DNA from 4 places in the Lysinibacillus sp. NPDC093190 genome. Region 1 is predicted to be linked to each of the others. Evidence: riboswitches for the same ligand, from Rfam matches in the RefSeq annotation. Region 1 holds a riboswitch; each other region holds the start of a gene.
The links. Region 1 has a riboswitch for S-adenosylmethionine ahead of metA (homoserine O-acetyltransferase MetA). Riboswitches for the same ligand answer to the same signal wherever they lie in the genome.
Positions count from the first base shown of each region.

Region 2: linked by a shared signal. The riboswitch ahead of ACQKOF_RS22725 (methionine ABC transporter ATP-binding protein) and the one ahead of metA (homoserine O-acetyltransferase MetA) in region 1 are both predicted to bind S-adenosylmethionine.
Region 3: linked by a shared signal. The riboswitch ahead of metK (methionine adenosyltransferase) and the one ahead of metA (homoserine O-acetyltransferase MetA) in region 1 are both predicted to bind S-adenosylmethionine.
Region 4: linked by a shared signal. The riboswitch ahead of ACQKOF_RS21665 (O-acetylhomoserine aminocarboxypropyltransferase/cysteine synthase family protein) and the one ahead of metA (homoserine O-acetyltransferase MetA) in region 1 are both predicted to bind S-adenosylmethionine.

Region 1 covers NZ_JBNNVG010000004.1:17,491-19,694, forward strand. The annotation lists gene ACQKOF_RS04755 (TrmB family transcriptional regulator) at 1-56, shown strand, start outside; gene ACQKOF_RS04760 (nucleotide excision repair endonuclease) at 129-500, opposite strand; SAM riboswitch class I at 695-805, shown strand; gene metA (homoserine O-acetyltransferase MetA) at 964-1,899, shown strand; partial or broken gene ACQKOF_RS04770 (hypothetical protein) at 1,972-2,204, opposite strand, start outside.
Region 2 covers NZ_JBNNVG010000042.1:2,362-4,565, reverse strand. The annotation lists gene ACQKOF_RS22735 (hypothetical protein) at 45-386, shown strand; gene ACQKOF_RS22730 (thioredoxin family protein) at 403-705, shown strand; SAM riboswitch class I at 771-875, shown strand; gene ACQKOF_RS22725 (methionine ABC transporter ATP-binding protein) at 1,216-2,204, shown strand, end outside.
Region 3 covers NZ_JBNNVG010000037.1:19,031-21,234, reverse strand. The annotation lists gene pckA (phosphoenolpyruvate carboxykinase (ATP)) at 1-347, opposite strand, end outside; SAM riboswitch class I at 897-1,015, shown strand; gene metK (methionine adenosyltransferase) at 1,304-2,204, shown strand, end outside.
Region 4 covers NZ_JBNNVG010000036.1:39,992-42,195, forward strand. The annotation lists gene ACQKOF_RS21665 (O-acetylhomoserine aminocarboxypropyltransferase/cysteine synthase family protein) at 103-1,404, opposite strand; SAM riboswitch class I at 1,522-1,635, opposite strand; gene ACQKOF_RS21670 (glycerol-3-phosphate acyltransferase) at 2,072-2,204, shown strand, end outside.

The DNA.
Region 1 (2,204 bases):
ATACGGAGCTTGAGGAATGGATTACTAAAGAACGTAAAGCCTTTTTCTTAGAATGAAAGTATTGAAAAAGAATCTGCTAGCCGTCATGTACATTACAGAGGGCAAGCAGATTCTTTTTTCTTTAAATATTAATAAAAAACTTTATCAACATTGTATTTAGCGCGGAATGAATTGATCGCGTATGTTTCGTAAATTTCACGTTCCATTGGATCTTCCACTTCATACACTTCAATTTTGAAAATTTCATTACGATGATTTTTCATCGGTGATACATTGTCCTCGAAATGCTTTTTAATACGTTGACGAATTTTACGTGCTTTACCGACAAATAATAGTTCGTTCTCTTCATTGTAGAATAAGAAAATACCACCGTTTTCACGTGTGATTTTATGGAAATCAATAAAACCATGGTACGGTGTGATTGGTACATCACCTGGCTTTAAATCTTGTTCGCGTTGGCGAATCACTAAATCTGGTTTTGGAAATTCAATTTTAATCAAACTATTCACGTTCCTCTCTGTTACTAAAGGTATATGTTAACATAAATACAGCATGTTTACCATCAAATCATAATGTAAACATTCAAGATTAGTGTTAAACAAATTACCTAATGACATGCATGATTAATAACAAAATATTCTATGTATTATTGATATTCTTAATTGTTCATGTTACAATTCTTTTTAATTAAATAATCTTATCATGAGAAGTTGAGGGATTTGGCCCGATGACGCTTCAGCAACCTCTAACAAAAGTTAGAAAGGTGCTAATTCCAGCAAAGGATTTGTCCTTTGAGAGATAAGAGTGAACGTGGAAAAATCCTTCTCATTCTATCTCACATGGAATGAGGGGGATTTTTTAATTTCATCGTTTGACATAATCAACTTTGCGCAGGGCCCGTGCATTGATACTAAAGCACTAAATGATTTTAACAGAGAGAAATTAAAGAGAGGGGAATGCAAGATGCCAATTAATATTCCGAAAAACTTACCAGCTGGAGAACATTTACGTGAGGAAAAAATATTCGTTATGGAAGAGGACAGAGCGAAAACTCAACAAATTCGTCCATTAAATATCTTAATTTTTAATTTAATGCCGGAAAAAGAAAAAACAGAGCTGCAATTACTACGTTTATTAGGTAATACACCGTTACAGGTGAATATTACATTTTTAAATACGGCAACACATGAATCGAAAAATGTTAGTAAATCACATTTGCAATTATTTTATACGACGTTTAATCAAATTCGTCATCGTCGCTATGATGGCATGATTATTACGGGTGCACCAGTAGAAAAAATGGCATTTGAAGAAGTGAACTACTGGCAGGAAATTTCAGAAATTATGGATTGGTCCAAAACAAACGTAACATCAGTCTTACATATATGTTGGGGTGCTCAGGCAGCGTTATACCATCATTACGGTATCGGTAAAATTGAGCTTCCTGCTAAATGCTCAGGTGTATACTCTCATGTCATTACGGATTTAACGGTGGATTTAGTACGTGGCTTTAGTGATTCATTTACGGCACCACATTCACGTTATACATCCGTATCAATTGATGAAGTACTTAACCATCCTGATTTACGATTACTATCTTATTCAGAAGATGCTGGTGTTTTCATTGTGCAATCAAAGGATAATAAAAACATTATGATTACTGGCCATCTTGAATATGATGCGACAACTTTAGCTGATGAGTATAGTCGTGATGTTGCGAAAGGATTAGATATTGAGGTACCAGTAAATTACTTCCCACATGATAATCCAGCAAATGAACCGATAAATACGTGGCGTGCCCATACACATTTATTATTCTCGAATTGGTTGAACTACTACGTATACCAAGAAACACCATACGAGTGGGATTTCGTTGATGAAATTGAATATCATATATAATGCTATTTAATAGCTATTAAAAATGATGACCTTTTTATTACAGGGTCATCATTTTTATACGCCACTATGCTATTAACTTTCTGGAGAATTTTTATTTTTATCACTGTTTGGGGTATTGCCGGTATCGCTATCATTCTGTGTAATATTGCTTGAAGCGTTATCACTTTTGCTCGGTGAAGGATTTTCGCTATTGCTGCTACTATCACTTTGAGTAGGAATAACGTTATTACTGCTACTTTCATTTTGAGTAGAATTATCGTTATTACAATTACTTTCGTTTTGTGTAGTATTACCGCCATTGCTGC
Region 2 (2,204 bases), on a different contig from region 1:
GATATAATGGATTATAAGGGATATGTCTAAATGGGGGTGGCGTGATGGTCGAGGGAAAATGCTTAATTGTCGAAGGCCGATCGGATAAGCTTCAAATTGAACCTATTATAAATGAAGATGTTAAAATACTTTGTACGAATGGTACAATTGGTGTGCATCAATTAGAAGAGCTACTTGATCCATACGAGGGTTGTGAGCTTTATACGTTTTTTGATGCAGATACATCGGGTGATAAACTACGAGCATTAATGGACAGACATTATCCAGAGGCTGAGCATTTACGTACGATGCCAACATATAAGGAAGTTGAGACAACTCCGAGGAAGGTGTTAGCAGCGATATTGCTTCGTGCACACTTCTCAATCCATAATGAATATATTTTGTAAGGTTGCGTGAAAAATGATGGAAGAATGGTCAAAAGAGCAGTGGGACGCGGTTGTCCAGTCAGGTGAAAAAGCTGCCTTTTATTTATATACGCCTATGTGTGGAACATGTGCGGTTGCATCGAAAATGATGACGGTTGTTGAGCAATTACTGCCACAGCTTCAGGTCGGTAAAGCGAATATTAATTTTATAGAGCAAATAGCTTATGCTCATAAAATCGAAAGTGTACCATGTTTACTCGTATGTGAAGGCGGAGAAGTGACAGAAAAGGTTTATGCCTTTCAATCCGTACCGTATTTATACGAATTGTTAAAAAATTAATTGACTGAACTTTACTCGCGTGGTAAAGTAACAAATATATTAAAAAAACAATTAAATATATCGAACTCTTATAAAGAGCGGCGGAGGGAAGTGCCCTATGAAGCCCGGCAACCATCACAATCGTGAAAAGGTGCCAAATCACCCAAAGATTTATCTTTGAAAGATGAGAGAACGGTTTAGCGTATATTACGTGACCCCTTCTACTTGTCTTTAAGTGAAGGGGTTTTTAATTTTTTTCAGCGGGTGTCCAAGCACCTGTACCTGTCGCTACGCTTTCTGTACAAAAGACATCCGCTGAAATAGAGGGACTCAGTCTAAGAACGCCACGTCCTGTGGTAATTTATCTGTGCGAAAGCGTAGCGGCAACAACAACACACGACTGAGTGACCAACTTCGTGCTGCTGACGCTACGTTAGCACTACGCTTTCGCGCAAAAAACATCTGTTGGCCTAAAGCCTCCGGACGCAATTATGCCGAGGCATAATTGATATAAGAAAAGGAGAATTCGCTATGATTCAGCTGCAAAATATTACGAAGAAATACAAAACCGCGAATGGCGAATTAACAGCAGTCAAAGACGTCAACCTTTCTATCAATAAAGGTGAAATTTTTGGCATTATCGGCTATAGTGGCGCTGGTAAAAGTACAATGATTCGCTTGTTAAACGGTTTAGAAAAGCCTACATCTGGTACGGTAACGGTTAACAATCAAGAATTTTCATCCATAAAGGGACAAAAGCTCAGAGATGCTAGACAAAAGGTTAGTATGATTTTCCAGCATTTCAATTTACTTTGGTCTAGAACTGTTGAAGAAAACATCGCTTTTCCACTAGAAATCGCAGGTGTTCCAAAGGCAAAACGTGAAACACGTGTGAAAGAATTGATAACTTTAGTTGGCTTAGAAGGGCGCGCTAAAGCATATCCATCACAACTATCAGGGGGACAAAAGCAACGTGTAGGTATCGCTCGTGCGCTTGCTAATAATCCAGAGGTATTGTTATGTGATGAGGCAACATCCGCACTCGATCCGGAGACAACAGATGCTATCCTGGATCTCCTTGTCGATATTAACGAACGATTAGGTCTAACGATTGTGTTAATTACACATGAAATGCACGTTATTCGCAAAATTTGTCATCGTGTAGCGGTTATGGAAGCTGGAGAAATTGTAGAACGTGGTGAAGTATTACAAGTATTCCAAGCTCCACAAGCTGCCATTACGAAAAAATTCGTTTCTCAAATTACAGATACGAAGGAAACACAGGAAACTGTGGCACAAATTAAAGCAAATTACCCTAATGGACAACTTGTTAAGCTAATCTTTGTAGGAGAAAAAACAGAGCAGCCTGTCATTTCACATCTTGTGAAACAGTTTGATGTAGAAGTAAGTATTGTACATGGTAATATTTCGCAAACGAAAAATGGCGCGTACGGCACACTTGTTGTACAAATTGTTGGCTCAGAGGAAAATGTTGCTGCTGCACTGAGCTACTTAAATAC
Region 3 (2,204 bases), on a different contig from region 1:
TCTTTGTCAGCACCAGCAAAGCCTTTGAATACGAATAATTCGTCACGTTCTTTTAAATATTTTACTACTTTTACATATAAGTTATCGAACACTTCAGAAGAAATTGGTCGGTTAACTTTGCCCCAGTCAATTTTATCTTTTGTGCTATCTTCTTCTACCGTATATTTATCTTTAGGTGAACGACCAGTGTATTTGCCAGTTTCTGCACGAACTGCACCATCTACTGTTAACATAGCTTCACCACGAGAAGTAGCCTTTTCAGCTAATTGTGGTACTGAAAGTTGAACATTAATGTTACCGCCGCTTAATAATTCCTTCAGTTCGTTTGCAATTTCTACTGAATTCATCGATTAAATACCATCCTTTTTTATAGTATTCCCTAGAGTTTGAGGGAGATTTTCTTAATTTCAAAAATAGTATAACACAATTGCTTAAATAATCTATACTAATTCAGAAATTATTTTTCAGATTTTATTACTTTTCAAGAAAACGACAAAAAGTAAATTGATTCGTTTTGATAATGCTTTTTACCCTATTTATAATAAGTGATCACACAATCACTTTCGACACAGCAAAATTGCGTTTGGAAGCTCTTGGCTAACATGAGGTTCGCACAGGATGTGAAGTCTTAGCTGGTTTTTTTATCAGTTGGAGCTTGTTGTCAACTGAAAAGAGGCTACAATCATATTCATCCACCACATGTTTTGTAGCTACAAAATGTGCTGTAAAGGGGTCACACATATGTTAACACATGATGTGAGGTGGAGAATAGGGATTATTTTGTTTCAAATTACAGCATAATCCAAATTATAAATCCCATACTTTCTTTAAAAGAATACATTAAAAATATTTGACAACGTTCGACCTTTTACGTATTATGAGATATTGAACGGATACTCTTATCCCGAGCTGGTGGAGGGTCAGGCCCTGTGAAACCCGGCAACCTGCATGAACTATTTCACGACATGCGCTGGTGCCAACCTGATGCAAGGGGAAACCCCTTGAACGATAAGAGTGAAAGGTTATGAAGTCATTATTCCTTTCCTCATGTTAAGTAAACGTGAGAAAAGGATTTTTTTATTGTTAAAAACAAATATAAAGGTAAGTATATAGTCCTTTCCTTATTAAAATGACGGATCTTTCGAAACCCTCGTGTTAAGAGCAACAGCTGTTTTATTGTGCGAAAGTGAAACGACAGCAACAACGGCTTAAGAGTTCACTCCTTAGGGGCGGACTTGACATGGGTAATGAGTACCGTATTAATTCGCAAATACTATTTGTAAAAGTAATAGGAGGAAACCAAATGACAAAACGTCGACTGTTTACATCAGAGAGTGTAACAGAAGGACATCCAGACAAAATTTGTGATCAAATTTCGGATGCCATTTTAGATGCTATTTTAGCAGAAGATCCAAACGCACGTGTAGCGTGTGAAACAACAGTAACAACAGGCTTAGTTTTAGTAGCAGGAGAAATTACTACTTCTACTTATGTAGATATTAAAGGTATCGTTCGTGATACTGTAGCAGAAATCGGTTATACACGTGGAAAATATGGCTTTGATGCTGAAAACCTAGCAGTACTTGTTGCTATTGGTGAGCAATCACCTGATATTGCTCAAGGTGTTGACCAAGCATTAGAGGCGCGTGAAGGCTCTATGACAGATGCTGACATTGAAGCAATTGGTGCAGGTGACCAAGGCTTAATGTTCGGTTATGCATGTAACGAAACGCCAGAGCTTATGCCATTACCAATCAGTTTAGCGCATAAATTGGCTCGTCGTTTAACGGAAGTACGTAAATCTGGTGAACTAGCATATTTACGTCCAGACGGAAAAACGCAAGTAACGATTGAATATGATGAAAACAATGTACCAGTGCGCGTGGATACGATTGTCATTTCAACACAGCATGACGAAGAAGCTACACTTGAGCAAATTCAAGCAGACTTAAAAGAATTCGTTATTGCTCCAGTTGTTCCAAGTGAATTACTAGATGCAAATACTAAATATTTCATCAACCCAACTGGCCGATTCGTAATTGGTGGTCCAAAAGGGGATGCTGGTCTAACTGGACGTAAAATCATCGTTGATACATACGGTGGCTATGCACGTCATGGTGGAGGTGCTTTCTCTGGTAAGGACGCAACTAAGGTAGACCGTTCAGCGGCATATGCAGCACGCTATGTGGCAAAAAATATCGTAG
Region 4 (2,204 bases), on a different contig from region 1:
GAGGTGAGCGGATGATGCAGCAACTTTTACGCATTACCAAATGAGGCCTATCGAATGAGAAAATACGTAAACGCTACAACATTAGCCAATATGTTTTATTTATTAAGCTTCTACTTTTTGTTGTGAAGCTGTTACTTGTTCAATAGCTTGCTCTAAATCTGCAATAATGTCCTCTACTGCCTCTAAACCGATGGATAAGCGAATGAGCGACTCGGTTACGCCAGTTTGGATTAGCTCCTCAGCTGATAGTTGCTGATGTGTAGTAGATGCTGGATGAATAATTAACGATTTGGCATCCCCTACATTTGCTACGTGCGAGAATAATTTCACACTATCGATTAATTTACGCCCTGCTTCACGTCCACCTTTAATGCCAAATGTAAGCACTGAACCGAAGCCATTTCTTAAATATTTTTTAGCTAAATCATGCGTAGCAAAATCTTCTAAGCCATTGTAATTTACATATTCCACAGATGGGTGGTTTCGTAAATATTCGGCTACCGCTAATGCATTTTCATTGTGTTTAGGAATACGCAAATGCAGCGTTTCTAAACCTTGTAATAAATTAAATGCTGCATCGGCACTTAATGTTGGTCCAAAGTCGCGTAGCAATTGCACACGCAGTTTTGTGGCAAATGCAGCATCTGCTGTGTCAATACCATAACGCAAACCGTGATAAGAAGCATCTGGCTCAGTAAAGCCTGGGAAACGCCCACGAGTCCAATCAAACTTCCCTGCATCTACTACAACGCCACCTAAAGTTGTACCATGGCCGCCTATCCATTTTGTTGCGGAATGAACAACGATATCTGCACCGAAGTCAATTGGTGTAGAGCCATATGGTGAAGCAAATGTGCTATCAATAATTAATGGTAAGCCGTTTTCATGTGCTATATTTGCTACCGCTTCAATATCTAATACCTTTAAACTTGGGTTACCGTAAATTTCAGCGAACACAGCTTTTGTTTTATCAGTAATAGCTGCTCGGAAATTTTCTGGATTTGTTTCGTCTACAAAAATCGTTTTAATACCGTAGTTTGGTAGTGTGTTAGCGAATAAATTATAAGTACCTCCGTATAAAGAGCTACCTGCAACAATTTCATCGCCTGCCCCTGCAAGATTTAAAATGGAAAACGCGATTGCTGCTGCACCAGATGAAAGTGCTACTGCTGCTGTACCGCCTTCTAATAAAGCGACGCGTTTTTCAAAAACATCTACAGTTGGGTTTGTAATTCGTGTGTAAATATTGCCAGCTTCCTCTAAGGCAAAAAGACGTTGCGCATGAGCAGTGTCTTTAAAAACGAAAGCCGTTGAGCGATATACGGGTACTGTACGAGATCCTGTTACCGGGTCTGGCTCTTGGCCACCGTGTAACAGCAATGTTTCTGGTTTAAATTTTGTCATTGTATACCTCCAAATGGTTATTTTTTTACGATGGTACCGGAGATGAGGAGGATTTTTTCAGTAGAAAACAAAAACCCTCTTCAGCTAAGAAGAGGGTTGCGGTTGCAAGTTTTCCTCCCCTTATCTGCCAGATCCAAGTAAGAATCTGTAGGAATTAGCACCTTAGCAAGTTCGTCACTTACTGGTTGCCGGGCATCATAGGGCCTATCCCTCCGCCGCTCTTGATAAGAGTATGAGATTCAATTTCCATCGTTGTTACAAAGTATAAACATAGACTTTTTCTCTGTCAACACTAAAATTTTATTTTTTCCGAAACTTCTGTCTGCTTTTTTACGTAATACGAACGCATACACTATTTTAGATATTTATAATTTTTATCAAAAGTTAGGGATGCAATTTTTTTAAAATGTATGCCTTTATATCAGTTGAGTGGAGACTGGACGCCCCCAGGAAGCTTTGCTCTGCGCGAAAGCGAAGCGTCAGCAACAAATGTTTTATCTGCGCGAAAGCGAAGCGTCAGCAACAAATGTTTTATCTGTGCGAAAGTGAAGCGTCAGCAACAAATGTTTTATCTGTGCGAAAGTGAAGCGTCAGCAACAAAGCGCCCAGTAGGGATGGAAATCAACCTCACGCTATGGTGATGAGCTTATTAGAAAGGAGGATTTTTATGATAAAAGCCGTTATCATTTTTCTTCTTGTTGGTTATTTGATTGGCTGTATTCACGGCTCTAAAGTTGCTCAGTTTTTATCCGGGGTAGATTTAAAAAAGACTGGTCATGGCAATGCAGGTGCCTCTAATG